DNA from 3 places in the Pantoea sp. XAF26B01_ASV70 genome. Region 1 is predicted to be linked to each of the others. Evidence: predicted binding sites of a transcription regulator. Region 1 holds the regulator's gene; each other region holds the start of a gene.
What was found. Region 1 encodes sigma-54, which starts transcription at its own class of promoters, with help from an activator protein. Its sites were predicted from a motif close to GTTGGCACANNTTTCGCTNT; they were not measured.
Positions count from the first base shown of each region.

Region 1 (6,735 bases):
GTCCATGTTCCGCAGGAAGCCTGCCCGCTGGGTCTGGCACCGACCACCAGTACCACAGCCACGCTGGTGATGGGTGACGCGCTGGCGGTTTCGCTGCTGGAAGCGCGCGGCTTCACCGCCGAAGACTTTGCTTTGTCCCATCCTGGCGGTGCGCTGGGCCGTAAACTGCTGCTGCATGTGGCTGATATCATGCACAGTGGCGATGAGCTGCCGCACGTCACACGGGACGCCTCGCTGCGCGATGCGCTGCTGGAGATTACCCGCAAAAATCTGGGGCTGACGGTGATCGTCGACGACCTGATGAAAATTGAAGGTATCTTTACCGATGGTGACCTGCGCCGCATCTTTGATATGGGCATCGATTTCCAGCGCGCCACCATCGGGGAAGTGATGACGCCAGGTGGCATCCGCGTCCGGCCTAATATGCTGGCGGTGGAAGCCCTGAACCTGATGCAGACCAAAAACATTACCTCGATTCTGGTGGCCGATGACGACCATCTGCTCGGTGTGGTACATATGCATGACATGCTGCGCGCTGGCGTAGTCTGAACAGGAAGAGAAAATGCAACAGGCAACCCACCCGATTGAAACCTGCTACGGCCCGGTCAGCGCTGACGTTATGGCGCGCGCCAGCAGAATTCGTCTGCTGATCTGCGATGTCGATGGCGTGATGTCCGACGGAGTGATCTACATGGGGAATAATGGCGAAGAGCTGAAGGCATTCAACGTGCGGGACGGTTACGGCGTTCGCTGTTTGCTGACCTCCGATGTGGAAGTGGCTATTATTACCGGCCGCAATGCCCGTCTGATGGAAGATCGCTGCAAAACGCTCGGCATCCGTCATCTTTATCAGGGACAATCGGATAAGCTTTTGGCCTATCGTGAACTTCTGGATAAACTGTCTCTTTCCGACGACCAGGTCGCCTACATCGGTGACGATCTGATCGACTGGCCGGTTATGGCGAAAGTGGGTTTAAGCGTGGCGGTGGCGGATGCACATCCGATCCTGTTGCCGCGCGCGCATTATGTCACGCGGATTGCCGGTGGACGCGGTGCAGTTCGCGAAGTATGTGACCTGATCTTAATGGCGCAGAACAAATTTGAGGATGCCAAAGGGCAATCAGTATGAGTAAAAGCAGGCGTTGGATAACGCTGATTCTGACCTTGATTGCACTGGTTTTGATCGGCTGGAATCTTACTAACCAGGATGACGATGGCACGCCAGTCGGCACGGACAGTCAGTCACCGACCTACACCAGTGCTGATTCACACACTGTGGTTTATAACCCGCAGGGCGCGCTGTCATATAAACTGGTCTCTGACAAAGTGACCTATTTCTCGGATGATGAACTGAGCTGGTTCGACAATCCGGTCATGACCACCTTTGATGAGAACAAAATCCCTACCTGGACGTTACGCGCGGATAAAGCAAAGCTCACCAAAGATCGTATGCTTTACCTGTATGGCCATGTTGAGCTGAATACGCTGACGCAGGATTCTCAGCTTGAGCGGATCAAAACCGATAACGCCCAGATTAATCTTGTCACTCAGGACGTTACCTCTGATGACCAGGTGACATTGTATGGCCGCAGTTTTAACTCCACCGGCATGAAAATGCGCGGCAATTTACGGACAAAAAACGCCGAGTTAATCGAGAAGGTCAAAACCTCTTATGAAATTCAAAATGAACAAAAATAGCCTGAAGCTTTTACTGGCCAGCATGCTGCTGGCAACCAGCGTTCCGGCGCTGGCTCTGACCGGTGACTCGGACAAGCCCGTCAATATTGACTCGCAGAATCAGGCGCTGGATTTGCAAGGCAATGTCGCGACCTTTACCGGCAATGTCATCGTGACGCAGGGCTCAATTAAAATCACGGCAGATAAAGTCGTGGTGACCCGTCCGGGCGGCGACAGCAAGAAAACCATCGTTGACGCCTACGGTAATCCCGCCACCTTCTATCAGATGCAGGACAGCGGTAAGCCGGTGCAGGGCCATGCCGCAAAACTGCACTATGAACTGGCTAACGATTTCGTTGAACTGACCGGCAATGCGTTCATTGAGCAGCAGGACAGCAACATCAAAGGCGATCGTATTACCTACCTGGTGAAAGAGCAGAAAATGCAGGCTTTCAGTCAGGGCCAGAACAAGCGCGTCACGACTGTACTGGTGCCGTCGCAACTTCAGGACAAAGGTTCGTCCAACAGCGGAAAGAAGAGTAACTGATAGCTATGGCCACATTAATCGCAGAAAACCTGGCGAAGGCATATAAAGGCCGTCGCGTGGTAGAAGATGTCAGCCTGCAGGTAAAATCCGGCGAGATTGTCGGCCTGCTGGGCCCGAACGGTGCCGGTAAAACCACCACCTTTTACATGGTAGTGGGCATTGTGCCGCGTGACGCTGGCCGCATTATTATTGATGATGAAGATATCAGCATCCTGCCGCTGCATGCCCGTGCGCGTCGTGGCATCGGCTATCTGCCGCAGGAGGCATCGATCTTCCGTCGCCTCAGCGTCTACGATAACCTGATGGCGGTCTTGCAGATCCGTGACGATCTGACCGAAGAGCAACGCCAGGATCGTGCCCGTGAGCTGATGGAAGAGTTTCACATTGAGCACCTGCGCGACAGCATGGGCCAGGCACTTTCGGGTGGTGAGCGACGTCGTGTTGAGATTGCACGGGCGCTGGCGGCTAATCCTAAATTTATCCTGCTGGATGAACCTTTTGCCGGTGTTGACCCCATCTCCGTTATCGACATTAAGAAGATCATTGAGCATCTGCGTGACAGCGGCCTCGGTGTGCTGATTACCGACCATAACGTACGCGAAACGTTAGCGGTCTGTGAGCGGGCTTATATCGTCAGCCAGGGGCACCTGATCGCACACGGCACACCGAATGAAATTCTTGCGGATGAGCAGGTTAAGCGGGTTTATTTGGGTGAAGAGTTCAGACTCTGATAAGGTGTCGTTAATACCGATGTTTACCTGGGAACGATCATCCTGTCTATGAAGCAAGGTTTACAACTCAGGTTCAGCCAACAGCTGGCAATGACTCCGCAATTGCAACAGGCGATTCGCCTGCTGCAACTCTCTACGCTTGAACTCCAGCAGGAGCTTCAGCTTGCGCTGGAAAGTAATCCGCTGCTTGAGCAGACTGACCTGCATGAAGAGATCGATTCACGGGAGTCTTCAGAGGCCGAGGCGCTGGATACACGCGAAGCGCTTGAGCAGAAAGAGATGCCTGATGAACTGCCGCTGGATGCGACCTGGGATGAGATCTACACCGCGGGTACGCCTTCCGGCACCGGCACCGATTACCAGGATGATGAGTTACCGGTTTATCAGGGCGAAACGACCCAGTCGCTGCAGGATTATCTGATGTGGCAGGTCGGACTGACGCCGTTCAGCGATACCGATCGCGCCATTGCCACCTCTATTGTCGATGCTATTGATGACACCGGGTATCTCACCGTTTCGCTTGAGGAGATCCTTGACAGCATCGGCGATGATGAGCTCGAAGCGGATGAAGTTGAAGCGGTGCTGAAACGCATCCAGCGCTTTGACCCGATTGGTGTTGGCGCGCGCGACCTGCGTGACTGCCTGCTTGTGCAGCTTTCACAATATGCGCCCGAAACGCCGATGCTGGCAGAGGCGCGCCTGATCGTCAGCGAACATCTCGATCTGCTGGCAAACCACGATTTCCGCAGCCTGATGCGGGTCACACGCCTCAAAGAAGAGGTGCTGAAAGAGGCGATGCTGCTGATTCAGTCGCTGGACCCGCGTCCGGGTCAGTCGATCAACACCGGCGAACCAGAATATGTCATTCCCGATGTGCTGGTACGTAAGATCGGCAGCCGCTGGACGGTTGAACTCAATGCCGATAGCGTGCCACGTCTGAAGATCAATCAGCACTATGCGGCAATGAGCGGCGCGACGCGGAACGACAGCGACAGCCAGTTCATTCGCAGTAATCTGCAGGAAGCCCGCTGGCTGATTAAGAGCCTGGAAAGCCGCAATGATACCCTGCTGAAAGTGACGCGCTGTATTGTTGAGCAACAGCAGGCCTTTTTCGAGCAGGGTGAAGAATTTATGCGCCCGATGGTGCTGGCGGATATCGCCCAGGCCGTTGAGATGCACGAATCGACCATCTCCCGCGTTACCACGCAGAAGTATCTGCACAGCCCGCGTGGCATTTTTGAACTGAAGTACTTTTTCTCCAGTCACGTTAATACGGAAGGTGGCGGTGAAGCCTCCTCTACCGCGATTCGTGCCCTGGTGAAAAAATTAATTTCGGCGGAAAATCCAGCCAAACCCTTGAGCGACAGTAAACTGACCTCCATGTTATCTGATCAGGGGATCATGGTGGCACGGCGTACCGTCGCCAAATATCGTGAGTCTTTATCCATCCCGCCATCGAACCAGCGTAAACAACTGGTTTGAAAGAAATGAGAAGGAAGACCTATGCAGCTGAACCTGACCGGGCAACACGTTGAAATCACTCCACCTCTGCGTGAATTCGTCAACGGTAAATTTGCCAAACTGGAACACTATTTTGAACATATCAATCAGGTCTATATTGTCCTGAAGGTTGAGAAAGTCACGCAGGTGGCTGACGCAACACTACACGTGAATGGTGGCGAGCTGCACGCCACATCCGAAGCGGAAGATATGTATGCGGCCATTGACGGACTGATCGATAAGCTCACCCGTCAGCTGACCAAACACAAAGATAAACTGAAAAAACACTAACCTTCACGCTAGCGACGCGCGCCTGGCGCGCAGAGCCGACAGGATGGGGCGGATAATCCGCCCCGTTTTGTCATCTGAGCAGGCGCCGTTTGTCACACGCGTCAATACGCGCTGGCGGTGAATGGCCTGGTGAACACGCAAGTGAAACGATAATGAACAACGATCTCACACTGGAATTGAGCACAGTGCTTTCGCCAGACTGCACCCGCAGCGGCGTCCACTGCCAGAGCAAAAAACGTGCGCTGGAAATCATCAGCGAACTGGCCGCTAAGCAGCTCAACCTGCCGCACCAGACGCTTTTCGAAGCGATCCTGACCCGCGAACGCATGGGCAGTACCGGTATTGGTAACGGGATAGCCATCCCGCACGGCAAGCTGGAAGAGGATACGCTGCGCGCGGTTGGGGTGTTTATCAGCCTCGAACAGCCGATTGCGTTTGATGCCGTCGACAACCAGCCTGTCGATCTGTTGTTTGCCTTACTGGTCCCGGCTGACCAGTGCAAAACACATCTGCACACCCTGTCACTGGTGGCAAAGCGTCTGGCAGATAAAACGGTTTGCCGTCGTCTGCGCGCAGCGCAGAGTGATGAAGAGCTCTATGCCATTATTACGGAAGTCCAGTCGGAGCAGTAACGCGTCTTTACCGGCCGGGTGCCGGTTTTAAAACGGGAGAGAAGGTCATGGTGCTGATGATCGTTAGCGGTCGTTCAGGCTCGGGGAAGTCAGTGGCGCTCCGTGCGCTGGAAGATATGGGGTTCTACTGCGTTGATAACCTGCCGGTCGTGCTGCTGCCTGAGTTAGCTAACTCGCTGGCTGAGCGCAATATTTCGGCGGCGGTCAGCATCGACGTGCGTAATATGCCCGAATCCCCGGAAATTTTTGAAACCGCACTGAATAATCTGCCTGATACATTTTCCCCTCAGCTGCTGTTTCTCGACGCCGATCGCAACACCCTGATTCGTCGTTACAGCGATACGCGCCGTCTGCATCCCCTCTCCAGCAAAAACCTCTCGCTGGAGAGCGCGATTGATGAAGAGAGCGATCTGCTGGAGCCACTTCGTTCACGTGCCGATCTGATCATCGACACCTCAGAGATGTCGGTGCATGAGCTGGCAGAGATGCTGCGTACCCGCCTGCTGGGCAAGCGTGAACGTGAGCTGACTATGGTGTTTGAGTCGTTTGGCTTCAAGCATGGCATTCCGATTGACGCTGACTATGTATTTGACGTGCGCTTTCTGCCCAACCCCCACTGGGATCCCAAACTGCGTCCGATGACCGGCCTCGATCGTCCTGTGGCGGCCTTCCTTGATCGCCACACTGAAGTGCATAATTTTATCTACCAGACGCGCAGCTACCTTGAACTCTGGCTGCCGATGCTGGAGACCAATAACCGTAGCTATCTTACCGTGGCGATTGGCTGCACCGGCGGTAAACACCGCTCAGTCTATATTGCAGAACAGCTGGCAGATTACTTCCGTTCACGGGGTAAGAATGTGCAGTCACGCCATCGTACGCTGGAAAAGCGCAAATCATGACCGTCAGACAAACTGTAGAAATCAAAAATAAGCTGGGCATGCATGCACGTCCGGCGATGAAGTTATTTGAGCTGGTGCAGAGCTTTGATGCCGAAGTATTACTGCGCAATGAAGCGGGCACTGAAGCCGAAGCCAGCAGCGTGATTGCGCTGCTGATGCTCGACTCGGCAAAAGGCGGCCACATTGAGATTGAAGCCAGCGGCCCGGAGGAGATTCCGGCGCTGGCAGCGGTCATTGAGTTATTTGAAGCGGGTTTCGATGAAGATTAACGCTTAGTCGAGCTGATTACGCTGCAGGAAGCCTTCCCCGCCAAGCTGGCGCATCTGACGCAGTATCCACTGCTGCCGCTCTCTGACATAGCCTGAGGGTGCAGCAGCACGATAACGTATCGGATTAGGCAGCACCGCTGCCAGTAAGGCGGCATCTGCTGCGGTCAGCCGGCTGGCAGGCTTATG
Region 1 is NZ_CM137251.1:3,764,225-3,770,959, forward strand. It holds gene kdsD (arabinose-5-phosphate isomerase KdsD) at 1-549, shown strand, start outside; gene kdsC (3-deoxy-manno-octulosonate-8-phosphatase KdsC) at 563-1,129, shown strand; gene lptC (LPS export ABC transporter periplasmic protein LptC) at 1,126-1,698, shown strand; gene lptA (lipopolysaccharide ABC transporter substrate-binding protein LptA) at 1,673-2,224, shown strand; gene lptB (LPS export ABC transporter ATP-binding protein) at 2,230-2,955, shown strand; gene rpoN (RNA polymerase factor sigma-54) at 3,004-4,437, shown strand; gene hpf (ribosome hibernation promoting factor) at 4,459-4,746, shown strand; gene ptsN (PTS IIA-like nitrogen regulatory protein PtsN) at 4,899-5,378, shown strand; gene rapZ (RNase adapter RapZ) at 5,426-6,280, shown strand; gene npr (PTS phosphocarrier protein NPr) at 6,277-6,549, shown strand; gene mtgA (monofunctional biosynthetic peptidoglycan transglycosylase) at 6,553-6,735, opposite strand, start outside.

Region 2 (6,735 bases), 430 kb from region 1:
GTACCCGATGGACCGCCCAGGCATTTCTGCATCCCCGCGGATACGGCATCAAGTCCCCAGGCGTCCGTTTCCAGCGCGTTACCCGCCAGCGACGCGGTGGCATCGGTGTAGAACAGTACGCCATACTGTTTGCAGATCGCACCCAGCTGCTCAAGCGGCTGCAGCATGGTGGTTGAGGTGTCGCCCTGCACGGTCAGCAGCAGGCGCGGCCGCACTTTTTTGATCGCATCTTCGATCTGGTCGGGAGTAAAGACTTCGCCCCACGGCACTTCAATGGTGTGCACTTCCGCACGACAGCGGCGGGCAATTTCGCACAGCAGATGACCAAAGCGGCCAAACACCGGTACCAGCACTTTGTCGCCAGGCCGGATCGATGACAGCAGAATCGATTCGATACCGGCGCGGGAGGTGCCGTCAATCAGCAGCGTCCAGCGGTTCTCTGTGCGAAACACGCCGCGATAGAGCGCCATCACTTCATTCATGTAGTGGGTCATCGCGGGATCGTACTGCCCCAGCAGCTGACTCGACATGGCGCGCAGCACACGTGGATCGGCATTGATCGGTCCTGGCCCCATTAGCAGACGCTGTGGCGGGTTAAGTTGCGGGTAGTGATTGATATCCATCGTAATTTCCTTTTTCAGAATCAGAGGCGAACCGAAGAGATAAACTGCTTCAGCTCCGGTGACTGCGGCTGAGCGAACAGCGTCTTACTGTCGCCCTGCTCCCAGACGCGCCCCTGATGCATAAAGACCACACGATCGCCCACGTCGCGGGCGAAGCTCATTTCATGCGTGACGAGGATCAGCGTCATCCCTTCTGACGCCAGCTGCTCCAGAACTTTGAGCACTTCGCCCACCAGCTCGGGATCGAGCGCGGAGGTGATCTCATCACAGAGTAAAACTTTCGGCGTCATCGCCAGTGCACGGGCGATCGCCACGCGCTGCTGCTGACCGCCGGAGAGGCTGGCAGGATAGTAGTTGAGACGCTCGCCCAGCCCGACCTTCTCCAGCATCTGCGCCGCCAGCGCCCGGCACTCGGCCTCGCTTTTTTTCAGCACCCGGCGCGGCGCCAGCATCACGTTCTCCAGTGCCGTCATGTGCGGGAACAGATTGAAGCTCTGAAACACCATCCCGACCGAGCGGCTGATTTCACGCGCCTGCGAGTCGCGATCGGTAATCGTCATACCGCCGAGCTTGATGCTGCCCTCCTGATAGCCTTCCAGCCCGTTCATGCAGCGCAGCAGCGTGCTTTTGCCCGATCCGCTGCGACCGATGATTGAGATCACCTCGCCCATGTCGATATCCAGATCCACGCCTTTCAACACATGGTTGTCGCCGTAATATTTTTGCACCTGATTAATGGTGATGAGCGGCATTGAATTTTTTCTCCAGATACTGGCTGTAGCGAGACAGCGGATAACACATCAGGAAGTAGCCCAGCGCCACCAGCCCAAAGACTTTAAACGGCTGATAGGTCACGTTGTTCAGAATGGTGCCCGCTTTGGTCAGCTCGATAAAACCGATAATTGACGCCAGCGCGGTGCCCTTGATCACCTGGACAGCAAACCCCACCGTCGGGGCAATACCGATGCGGATCGCCTGCGGCGCAATGACCCGCCACAGCGTCTGACCAAAGGTCAGGCCGAGACAGCGCGACGCTTCCCACTGGCCTTTTGGCAGGGCGCGGATGCTGCCGTACCAGATATCGACCAGAAAGGCGCTGGTGTAGAAGGTCAGCGCCAGCGAGGCCGCCGTCCAGGGTGCAACATCAATGCCGAACAGGCCGACGCCGAAAAACGCCAGGAACAGCTGCATTAGCAGCGGCGTGCCCTGAAACAGCGCGGTGTAACCGCGTACCAGCCGCGTTAACCATTTGCGTTGCAGCAGGCGCATAAACAGCAGCGGCAGCGTCACCAGCGTGCCGCCGACAAAGGCCACCAGCGACAGCAACAGGGTCCAGCGTGCCGCCAGCAGCAGGTTGCGCAGGATGTCCCAGTCGGTAAAGGTCGTCATCATGATGGCTGCACTCCAAACCATTTACGGCCAATCGCCAGCAGCAGATGGCGCATTGCAATCGACAACGCCAGGTAGATCAGCGTGGTCACCAGATAGACCTCAAAACTTAAGAAGGTGCGCGACTGGATCAGGTTGGCGGCGAAGGTCAGCTCCTCGTAGGAGACCTGCGACACCACCGACGAACCCAGCATCACGATGATGCACTGACTCACCAGCGCCGGATAAATGCGCTGCAGCGCGGGCGGCAACACCACCCGCAGAAACGTCTGGCTGCGGGTTAATCCCAGCACCCGTCCCGCTTCCCACTGCCCTTTGGGTGTCACCTGTATTCCGGCACGAATAATCTCGGTGCTATATGCCCCGAGGTTGATCAGCATCGCCAACAGCGCCGCCTCGCCAGCAGTGAGTTTCAGCCCCAGCGCAGGCAGACCGAAAACGATAAAGAACAGTTGCACCACAAACGGCGTGTTGCGGATCAGCTCGACATAGATGCCCCACAGGCGGCTCATCCAGCTGGGTCTGCCACTGCGCAGCGCCGCGCCCGCAATGCCGAGCGCCACACCACCGGTAGTCGCCAGCACCGTCAGCTGAATGGTGACCCAAAGACCGGAGAGCAGCTCCGGCCAGTAGGGCCACAGGGCGGGAAAGTTAAGTTGCCCGGTCATGAATCTTTCCTCAGGCGCCGAGGTTGGCGGGCAGCGGCGCTTTCAGCCACTCTTCTGACAGTTTATTCAGGGTGCCATCTTTGATGCCCTGCTCAATCAGCGCATTCACTTTCGCTTTCAGTGCCGGCTGATCTTTCTTCAGGCCGATATAGCAGGGAGAATCTTTCAGCATAAACTGCGCCACCGGCGCTTTAGCCGGATTCTGACGGGCAATGGCGGCGACTACCAGGTTGCCGGTCGCCACATACTGCACCTGACCGGAGAGATACGCAGACAAGGTAGTGTTGTTATCTTCGTAGCGTTTCACCTGTGCATCTTTCGGCGCAACGTCACTGAGCACCATGTCCTCTACTGCACCACGTGTTACGCCAATCGATTTGCCGCTCAGGGCAGACGCCGCTTTTATTTCATCGCCTTTCGGCCCGAATACACCCAGGAAGAACGGCGCATAGGCGCGGGTGAAGTCGATCACTTTTTCCCGCTCGGCATTTTTACCCATGCTGGAGATGACCAGGTCGACCTTGTCGGTTTGCAGATAAGGCACGCGGTTGGCACTGCTGACCGGCACCAGCTGCAACTTAAGTTTCATCTGCTTTGCCAGGTATCTGGCCGTGTCGATGTCATACCCCTGCGGCTGCAGATCGGTGCCAACCGAGCCAAACGGCGGGAAATCCTGCGGCACGGCGATGCGAATGACGCCGCGTTTCTGGATGTCCTGCAGTTGATCGGCCAGCGCGCTTCCCGCTTGTGCCATCAGTAATGCCGCTGTCGCAACCGCCATCAAAACTTTTTTCATTATGCACCCCGGTGAGATTAACGTGAAACAAAAGATTCTTTGAGATGCAATCTGCAACTAATGTGCCAACCCGGACGGCCACAGAAAAAGGGTTAAGCGGCAAAGCATTCAGCTGAAATCTGGCGTAATCGGGACGACTACGCCGGGGGAAGGTCTGTTCTGAAATGGGGCAAAGCACCAAAATGGTGCCTGTTAGCGGTGCTCCAGCTCGTCAAACTGCTGGTAAAGGTCGGCGATCTGATGAATGCGCTGACGTCCCTGTGCCAGCATTTCATGTAGCAGTGCATTGGCAATCAGGTTAACCAGACTCATGGCGGAGCCATAACTGTCGAAGGCGGAAACGCTGTCCAGCGGCGTACAGAGCTGCCAGCGCGCCAGCGCAATCACCGTCTGCGCCTGCGGCTCACACAGCGCCAGCAGCGGGATACCGGCCGCCTGCAACTGCTGCATCAGCGGGCGAATGATGCGGGGACGACGACGGAAGGCCATCACGACCACCATATCCTCCGGCGTAATATCCACCAGCTCCTCAGCCAGCGTCTGGCCCGGCTGCGGCAGGATATGTACCTGCGAACGCGCCTGCACCAGCTGCTGTCGCAGATGCAGTGCCACCGGATAGGCGTTGCGCATGCCGATGATAAAGACGCGTTTTGCCTGCGCCAGCTGCTGGATAACCTCATTAAAGTGCCGGGCATCCAGACTGTTCACCCACTGCGTCAGGTTAGCCATCTCCTGCTTGTAGTGTCGCGCCAGCAGCGTATTGCCCTGCACCGCATCACGATTATCGGTCAGCGGCATGCCGCTCTGGCGCAGGATGCGTAACTCATCACGCATATCCTTGTATTTTTCATAGCCCAGACGCTTAAACAGCCGGCTGACCGTGGCTTTCGACACGCCACTGAGCCGCGCCAGCTCGGCACTGTTGTAGCTGATCAGGTCATCGAAGTGGTCAAACACGAAGTCGGCAATACGCTGCTCCTGCGGGGAGAGCTGGGGATAGTGACTCCTGAGTCGTTCATCAAGCTGTTTCATAACCCGTCCTGTAACTTTTGTTTCAGCAGAAGCTAGCACAATTTGCGCCAGGTTAACCGGCGCATCGTCAGCTCAGGGTGAAAACTGGAACAGCTCTTGCTTTGTTATCGGTTCTGTCACCCGGATAACGAGAAAAAGATGATTCAAAGCAATATGGCCCCGCAGGGGATGGCGGTGACGCCACACCATCTGGCGAGTGAGAGCGCGCTCGCGGTACTGCGTGATGGCGGTAATGCCATTGAAGCGATGGTAGCCGCTGCCGCGACCATCGCCGTGGTCTACCCGCATATGAATGGACTGGGCGGTGATGGTTTCTGGCTGATTCTGCCGCCCGGCGGCGATCCTGTCGCTATCGACGCCAGCGGCGCAGCCGGTTCGCTGGCTCATCACGATTTCTACGCCGATCACCCTAAGATTCCGCATCGCGGGCCGAAAGCGGCGCTGACCGTGGCCGGTACGGTCAGCGGCTGGCAGGAGGCACTGAATCTCTCGGCTGAGATGGGCACCCCGCCGCTGCCGCTGGCACGTCTGCTGCGCGATGCGATTCGCTACGCCGCCGACGGTATTCCGGTGACCACCTCACAGAGCGCCGCCACCGCGACGTTCCGCAGTGAATTGCAGCATCAGCCCGGCTTCAGCGCCACCTTTATGCCTGACGGCAACGTGCCGCAGCCAGGCAGCCGTTTTACCCAGCCCGCCCTGGCAAACACCCTCAGCCAGCTTACTGAAGAGGGGCTCGACAGCTTTTATCGCGGCACGCTGGCTCACCATATGGCCGATGAGATGGCCACGCTGGGCATGCCGGTGACGCTGGCCGATCTGCAGCAGCATCGCGCCCGCCGCACGACGCCGCTGCATCTCTCCCACAGCGAAGGTGACATCTGGAATATCACCCCGCCAACGCAGGGCATGGTGTCGCTGGCGATCCTGGGCATCACCGATCGGCTGGAGATGGCGGAGGCTGACGATGCGCAGACGGTGCACCGTATCGTGGAAGCCACCAAAAAAGCGTTTGCACTGCGCGACAAACACATCACCGATCCGCGTCACGTCACGGAAGATTTGCAGGCGCTGCTGGACAGCGATCACCTTGCCACACTCGCCAGCCAGATCACCGATGGAGAGGCGGCGGCATGGGGAAACGGACGCGGGCCGGGCGATACGGTCTGGATGGGCGTGATGGACAGCAGCGGCCTGGCCGTCTCCTTTATTCAGAGCATTTATCACGAATTTGGCAGTGGTGTGGTGCTGCCCGGCACGGGTATCACCTGGCAGAACCGCGGCGCCGCTTTCAGCCTCGATCCTGACCATCTGCTGGCCCTGGCACCCGGTAAGCAACCGTTTCATACCCTGAATCCCGCCGCCGCACGGCTGAAAGATGGCCGGACGCTGGTGTATGGCGCGATGGGTGGGGATGGACAGCCGCAGACTCAGGCGGCGATTTTTACCCGCCATGTGATTCAGGGCTTGCCGTTACAACAGGCGGTCAGTGCGCCGCGCTGGCTGCTGGGCCGGACCTGGGGGCAATCATCAGACTCGCTGAAACTGGAAGGTCGTTTTGACGACGAAACGGTATTGATGCTGCGTCTGTGGGGACATGAGGTGGAGCTGCTGCCGGACTTCAGCGAATCCGTGGGCCATGCGGGCGCCATTGTGCGCCACAGCAACGGCATGTTTGAGGGCGCAAGCGATCCACGCAGTAACGGCAGCGCCGCCGGTTTTTAACAGGAGCGAATCATGAATCAACACGACTGGGCCAGCTACATCGGCCATATGGAGCAGATACTGCAACTGGAACTGGATGACGCCCGCCGCGCTGAACTGCTGATCCAGCTGTCGCGTATCGCGGAGATGGCCGCGCCGCTGATGACGTTTCCGCTGGATGACCGGCTTGAAGTGGCAGGAGTATACCAGGCATGAGATTAGGTGACGTTTCGATTCAGACCCTGCAGCGGGCGATCCAGCAGGGTGAAATCAGTGCGCTGGAAGTGGCAAAGCGCACGCTGCAGGCGGTTGAGCAGCACAATCCGGCGCTGAATGCCTGGACGGAAGTGACCGGGCCGCGCATGTTAAAAGAAGCGGCGGATGTTGATGCGCAGCGGCAGCGCGGCGAAACCCTGCCACCGCTGGCGGGCATCCCGTATGCGGTAAAAAACCTGTTTGATGTGGCGGGTCACACTACCCTGGCCGGTGCCAGCCTGTTCAGCGACCGGCCGGCGGCACGTGC
Region 2 is NZ_CM137251.1:3,337,184-3,343,918, forward strand. It holds gene ACX8ZY_RS15815 (pyridoxal-phosphate-dependent aminotransferase family protein) at 1-623, opposite strand, end outside; gene ACX8ZY_RS15820 (amino acid ABC transporter ATP-binding protein) at 644-1,375, opposite strand; gene ACX8ZY_RS15825 (amino acid ABC transporter permease) at 1,356-2,012, opposite strand; gene ACX8ZY_RS15830 (amino acid ABC transporter permease) at 2,012-2,680, opposite strand; gene ACX8ZY_RS15835 (transporter substrate-binding domain-containing protein) at 2,691-3,476, opposite strand; gene hpxU (MurR/RpiR family transcriptional regulator HpxU) at 3,669-4,508, opposite strand; gene ACX8ZY_RS15845 (gamma-glutamyltransferase family protein) at 4,647-6,233, shown strand; gene hpxX (oxalurate catabolism protein HpxX) at 6,246-6,428, shown strand; gene ACX8ZY_RS15855 (AtzE family amidohydrolase) at 6,425-6,735, shown strand, end outside.
Region 2: ACX8ZY_RS15845 (gamma-glutamyltransferase family protein) is a predicted target of sigma-54. The motif match lies at 4,592-4,611, and genes of this name have one in related genera.

Region 3 (6,735 bases), 480 kb from region 1:
AAAAATACCGCCTGATCGGCAGCCACACCTTCTGCGTCCAGCACATGCTGATAAATCCGGGCTTCCGGTTTACGCATGCCCAGCTCCTGGGAGAGATAGAGCTTGTCGGCTGCCTGCTGCACGTCCGGATACTGTGTTGGCCAGAATTCGCAATGCAGTTTGTTGGTGTTAGAGAGGATCACCACCCGATGGCCCTCCAGCCGCAGCCGGTTCATCAGCGCCAGGATTTCCGGACGCACGTCAACGAATACCGCCTGCCAGCCAGCGGCAAACTGTTCATAGCTCAGCGCGATTTCCAGCTTTTCACACAGCGCCAGCGCGAAATCTTCATCGCTGATCTCGCCACGTTCGTGTTGTTCAAACGCCTCATCCATCTGGAAATGGCTTTGCAGCGAGGCCAGCGGCACACGACTAAGGTCACTCCAGACACCCAGCACGCGGTTAAAGTCGATATCGATAATCACATTGCCCAAATCAAAGATATACAGCATGGTGTGTCTCCTTCTGTTCCCTGGAGTATTCACTCTAGCGGCAAAAGGGCAGGCTGAACAGGCACTCGCGGAGAGAAAAGCGTAAACGGCAGCGGGCAGGTAAAAAGCGCGACATATCCCACAAATAATCGCTGGCCCGGCTGAAGAGGCAGGAATTTCAGGCAAAAAAAAAGCCCCGCAGGCGGGGCTCTTTATCAGTTAAAGGCGCAATTATGCGTCTTTAGGACCACGTGATGCACGTTTACGGTCATTTTCAGTCAGGTGACGTTTACGGATACGCACTGACTGTGGTGTAACTTCTACCAGTTCGTCATCATCGATGAACTCGATCGCCTGCTCAAGGGTCATCTTGATTGGCGGAACCAGCGTCGTGGCTTCATCAGTACCTGAAGCACGCATGTTGGTCAGTTTCTTACCGGTCAGGCAGTTAACTGTCAGGTCGTTAGAACGGCTGTGAATACCGATGATCTGGCCTTCATAGACTTCTGCACCGTGACCCAGGAACAGCTTACCGCGGTCCTGCAGGCTGAACAGTGCAAACGCAACTGCTTTACCCTGACCGTTGGAGATCAGTACGCCGTTCTGACGCTGGCCCACTTCGCCCGCACGAATGTCATCGTAGTGGCTGAAGGTAGAGTAGAGCAGACCGGTACCGGAAGTCATGGTCATGAATTCGTTACGGAAGCCGATCAGGCCACGGCTTGGGATCACGTAGTCGAGACGTACGCGGCCTTTGCCATCCGGATCCATGTTTTTCAGATCGCCCTTACGCTCACCCATGGCTTGCATGACTGAACCCTGGTTGTTCTCTTCGATATCCAGCGTAACGTTCTCGAATGGCTCCTGTTTACGGCCATCGATTTCGCGGAAGATAACTTTCGGACGGGATACCGCCAGTTCGAAACCTTCACGACGCATGTTTTCGATCAGAACTGACAGGTGAAGCTCACCACGACCTGATACGCGGAACGCGTCAGCATCTTCGGTTTCTTCAACGCGCAGTGCCACGTTGTGAACCAGTTCTTTGTTCAGACGCTCAAGGATCTGACGTGACGTCACGTACTTACCTTCTTTACCGCAGAACGGTGAGGTGTTGACGTTAAAGAACATGGTAACTGTTGGCTCATCGACACTCAGTGCTGGCAGCGCCTGCACGTTCTGTGGATCACAGATGGTGTCAGAGATGTTCAGCTCGCCCAGACCGGTGATAGCAATGATATCGCCCGCTTCTGCCAGGTCGCTGTCGATACGCTCAAGACCCAGGTGAGTCAGGACTTTACCGACTTTACCGTTACGGGTTTTGCCTTCGCTATCGATGATAGTGACTTGCTGGTTAGGCTTAACTTTACCGCGCTTGATACGGCCGATGCCGATCACGCCCAGGTAGTTGTTGTAGTCCAGCTGAGAGATTTGCATCTGCAGTGGGGCGTCAGCCTCAACCTGCGGAGGCGCAACGTGGTCGACGATCGCCTGATACAGCGGGGTCATATCGTCAGCCATGTCGGTGTGCTCAAGACCAGCAATACCATTCAGCGCAGAGGCGAAAATGATAGGGAAGTCGAGCTGCTCATCAGTAGCATCCAGGTTAACGAACAGGTCAAATACCTGATCAACAACCCAATCCGGACGCGCACCAGGGCGGTCTACTTTGTTGATAACCACAATCGGCTTCAGACCATGCGCGAACGCTTTTTTGGTCACGAAGCGGGTTTGCGGCATAGGGCCATCCATCGCATCTACAACCAGCAGCACCGAGTCCACCATGGACATGACGCGCTCAACTTCACCACCGAAGTCGGCGTGTCCCGGGGTATCAACGATGTTGATACGGTAGTCATTCCACTTAATGGCGGTGTTTTTTGCGAGGATGGTAATCCCACGCTCTTTCTCCAAATCATTGGAGTCCATCACGCGCTCTGTTGCTTCGGTACGGGCATCAAAAGTACCGGATTGTTGCAGCAGTTTGTCAACCAGGGTGGTCTTTCCATGGTCAACGTGCGCGATGATGGCGATGTTACGCAAATTTTCGATCACAGCTTTGCCTCAGGCATTAGAAATAGCGCGTTATTGTACACTGATTAAGCGGAAGACTGAACACGATCACACTTTTCACTGAAAGTTTATTGCATGGAGGCCAATTTGCCCTGTTACCGGTGCAGAAAATGCACTAAGTTGGTCTGATGCACCAAAATAGTGCCACCAGATGGCCGTTAAGCACCACACTGGTGCAATAAAACGATCGTGGTGCAGCCGCTTTATGACAAAAAGGTGCACCACAAGGCGATTTAAGCATCATCAAAAAAGTTGGCACAGAATTCGCTTTATCTAAATCAAGCGTAAACGCCAGACAGATGTCGGTTGAAGAGCGTGCCGGAAGAGGTTGGTCAGGGAGTTGTTTTCCCGCAACGTATTCCGGAAACGACGTTTCCTCGCCATGTAGATAATGAAAGACCATTTCCAGGAGAGTTGAGTATGTCCGCTGAACACGTTCTCTCGATGATGAACGAGCATGAAGTTAAGTTTGTTGACCTGCGTTTTACCGATACCAAAGGTAAAGAACAGCACGTTACGATCCCTGCTCACCAGGTTAACGCTGACTTCTTCGAAGAAGGCAAAATGTTCGATGGTTCGTCTATTGGCGGCTGGAAAGGCATTAACGAATCAGACATGGTGCTGATGCCTGACGCCACCACGGCGGTCATGGATCCTTTCTTCGAAGATTCTACGCTGATCATCCGTTGTGACATCCTCGAGCCAGGCACCATGCAGGGCTACGACCGCGATCCACGCTCTATCGCTAAGCGCGCTGAAGATTTCCTGCGCTCTTCCGGCATCGCTGATACCGTACTGTTTGGACCAGAACCAGAATTCTTCCTGTTCGATGACATCCGTTTCGGCTCATCGACGTCCGGTTCACACGTTGCTATCGACGATATCGAAGCGGCATGGAACACCGGTAAAGAGTACGAAGGCGGTAACAAAGGTCACCGTCCAGGTCTGAAAGGCGGCTACTTCCCGGTTCCACCGGTTGACTCATCACAGGACATCCGTTCTGCCATGTGTCTGACCATGGAGCAGATGGGCCTGGTTGTTGAAGCGCATCACCACGAAGTGGCGACCGCGGGTCAGAACGAAGTGGCAACCCGCTTCAATACCATGACCAAAAAAGCGGACGAAATTCAGATCTACAAATATGTGGTTCATAACGTTGCGCACGCTTACGGCAAAACCGCGACCTTTATGCCGAAGCCTATGTTTGGCGACAACGGTTCAGGCATGCACTGCCATATGTCACTCTCCAAAGGTGGCCAGAACCTGTTTGCCGGCGATAAGTACGGCGGCCTGTCTGAAATGGCGCTGTTCTACATCGGCGGTATCATCAAGCACGCTAAAGCGATCAACGCCCTGGCGAACCCGACCACCAACTCTTACAAGCGTCTGGTCCCGGGTTACGAAGCACCGGTTATGCTGGCTTACTCTGCCCGTAACCGTTCAGCCTCAATCCGTATTCCGGTTGTTGCCAGCCCGAAAGCGCGTCGTATCGAAGCGCGCTTCCCGGATCCAGCGGCTAACCCATACCTGGCGTTCACCGCACTGCTGATGGCTGGCCTGGATGGCATCATCAACAAAATCCATCCTGGCGATGCGATGGACAAAAACCTGTATGACCTGCCACCGGAAGAAGAAGCTGAGATTCCAAAAGTTGCAGGCTCTCTGGAAGAAGCGCTGAATGCACTGAACGAAGACCGCGAGTTCCTGACCCGCGGCGGAGTATTCACTGACGAATCGATCGATGCTTACATCGAACTGCGTAAAGCAGAGATGGATCGCGTTCGCATGACGCCACACCCGGTTGAGTTCGAGCTCTACTACAGCGTTTAACTGGTCAGACGTTTTTTGTTGCCGTGGAAACTTTTAGCCCATCTTCGGATGGGCTTTTTTCTCCGCGAATTCACCGTTCATTCGCCCTCTTTTCGGCTTAAAGACTAAAATGCACCTCTTTAGTGCAGAGGAACGTTGTATGGCAACTGGCTCTCTGCCCGATGCAGGGCAGATTCTCAACGCGTTAATCAACAGTATTTTGTTGGTGGATAACGATCTGGTTATTCATTACGCCAACCCGGCGGCGCAGCAATTACTGGCGCAAAGCTCACGCAAATTGTTCGGCACGCCGTTACCGGAGTTAACCGGCTACTTTTCGCTGAATATCGAGGTGATGCGCGAGAGTCTTGAGGCTGGCCAGGGATTTACTGACAGTGAGGTCACGCTGGTGGTAGATGGTCGCGCACACATTATGTCGCTGACCGCCCAGCGGTTACCCGATGGCTTAATCCTGATGGAAATGGCGCCGATGGATAATCAGCGTCGTCTCAGTCAGGAGCAGTTACAGCACGCCCAGCAGGTGGCCGCTCGCGATCTGGTTCGCGGCCTGGCCCATGAGATTAAAAATCCGCTGGGAGGATTGCGCGGCGCGGCACAGCTTTTATCCCGCGCCCTGCCCGATCCCTCGCTGAATGAATATACCAAAGTGATTATTGAACAGGCCGACCGTTTGCGGAATCTGGTTGATCGTCTGCTGGGGCCGCAGCAGCCGGGCATGCACATCACGCAGAGCATTCATCAGGTGGCCGAACGGGTGGTCAATCTGGTGTCGATGGAGCTGCCGGAGAATGTCTCGCTGGTACGGGATTATGATCCCAGCCTGCCGGAACTGCCGCACGATCCCGATCAGATTGAACAGGTGCTGCTTAACGTGGTGCGCAATGCGCTTCAGGCGCTGGGCGACGATGGCGGCACCATTATTATCCGCACCCGCACGGCTTTCCAGCTGACGCTGCACGGCACGCGTTATCGCCTGGTGGCACGTATTGATATTGAAGATGATGGCCCCGGCATTCCGGCCCAGCTGCAGGATACGCTGTTTTATCCGATGGTCAGCGGACGCGAAGGCGGTACCGGTTTAGGCCTCTCCATCGCCCGTAGCCTGATTGATCAACATTCAGGAAAAATAGAATTTAACAGTTGGCCGGGACACACCGAATTCTCGGTTTACCTGCCTATTCGCCAGTGAGGTTTCTATGCAACGAGGGATAGTCTGGATCGTCGATGACGATAGCTCCATCCGCTGGGTGCTTGAACGCGCGCTCACTGGAGCCGGTTTGAGCTGTGCGACTTTTGACAGCGCAAGCGAGGTGCTGGATGCCCTCTCAACCAAGACCCCGGACGTTTTACTGTCAGACATTCGCATGCCCGGTATGGATGGCCTGGCGCTGCTGAAACAGATTAAGCAGCGTCATCCGATGCTTCCGGTCATCATAATGACGGCGCATTCTGATCTGGACGCTGCCGTCAGCGCCTATCAGCAGGGTGCCTTTGATTACCTGCCTAAGCCGTTCGATATTGATGAAGCGGTTGCGCTGGTCGAGCGTGCTATCAGCCACTATCAGGAGCAGCAGCAGCCGCGTAATCAGCCGGTCAGCGGACCCACCACCGATATCATCGGTGAAGCGCCCGCGATGCAGGATGTGTTCCGCATCATCGGGCGATTATCGCGCTCGTCGATCAGTGTGCTGATCAACGGCGAGTCCGGTACCGGTAAAGAGCTGGTGGCCCATGCGCTGCATCGCCACAGCCCGCGCACCAAAGCGCCCTTTATCGCGCTCAACATGGCGGCGATCCCCAAAGATTTAATTGAATCAGAACTGTTTGGTCACGAAAAAGGCGCCTTTACCGGGGCGAACCAGATCCGTCAGGGCCGTTTTGAGCAGGCGGATGGCGGCACGCTGTTTCTGGATGAGATCGGTGATATGCCGCTGGATGTGCAGACCCGTCTGCTGCGCGTGCTGGCCGATGGCCAGTTCTATCGCGTTGGTGGCTATGCGCCGGTCAAAGTGGATGTGCGTATTATCGCGGCGACCCACCAGAATCTGGAATTACGCGTACAGGAAGGCAAGTTCCGTGAGGATCTGTTTCACCGCCTGAACGTGATTCGTGTGCATCTGCCACCGCTGCGTGAGCGTCGTGAGGATATCCCGCGTCTGGCGCGTTATTTCCTGCAGGTGGCGGCGCGTGAGCTGGGTGTGGAAGCGAAGATTCTGCATCCGGAAACCGAGACAGCGTTAACCCGACTGCACTGGTCAGGTAACGTGCGTCAGTTGGAGAACACCTGTCGCTGGCTGACCGTGATGGCTGCGGGTCAGGAAGTCCTGATTCAGGACCTGCCCGGAGAACTGTTTGAATCCAG
Region 3 is NZ_CM137251.1:94,436-101,170, reverse strand. It holds gene yihX (glucose-1-phosphatase) at 1-491, opposite strand, end outside; gene typA (ribosome-dependent GTPase TypA) at 702-2,525, opposite strand; gene glnA (glutamate--ammonia ligase) at 2,964-4,373, shown strand; gene glnL (nitrogen regulation protein NR(II)) at 4,513-5,562, shown strand; gene glnG (nitrogen regulation protein NR(I)) at 5,570-6,735, shown strand, end outside.
Region 3: glnA (glutamate--ammonia ligase) is a predicted target of sigma-54. The motif match lies at 2,795-2,814, and genes of this name have one in related genera.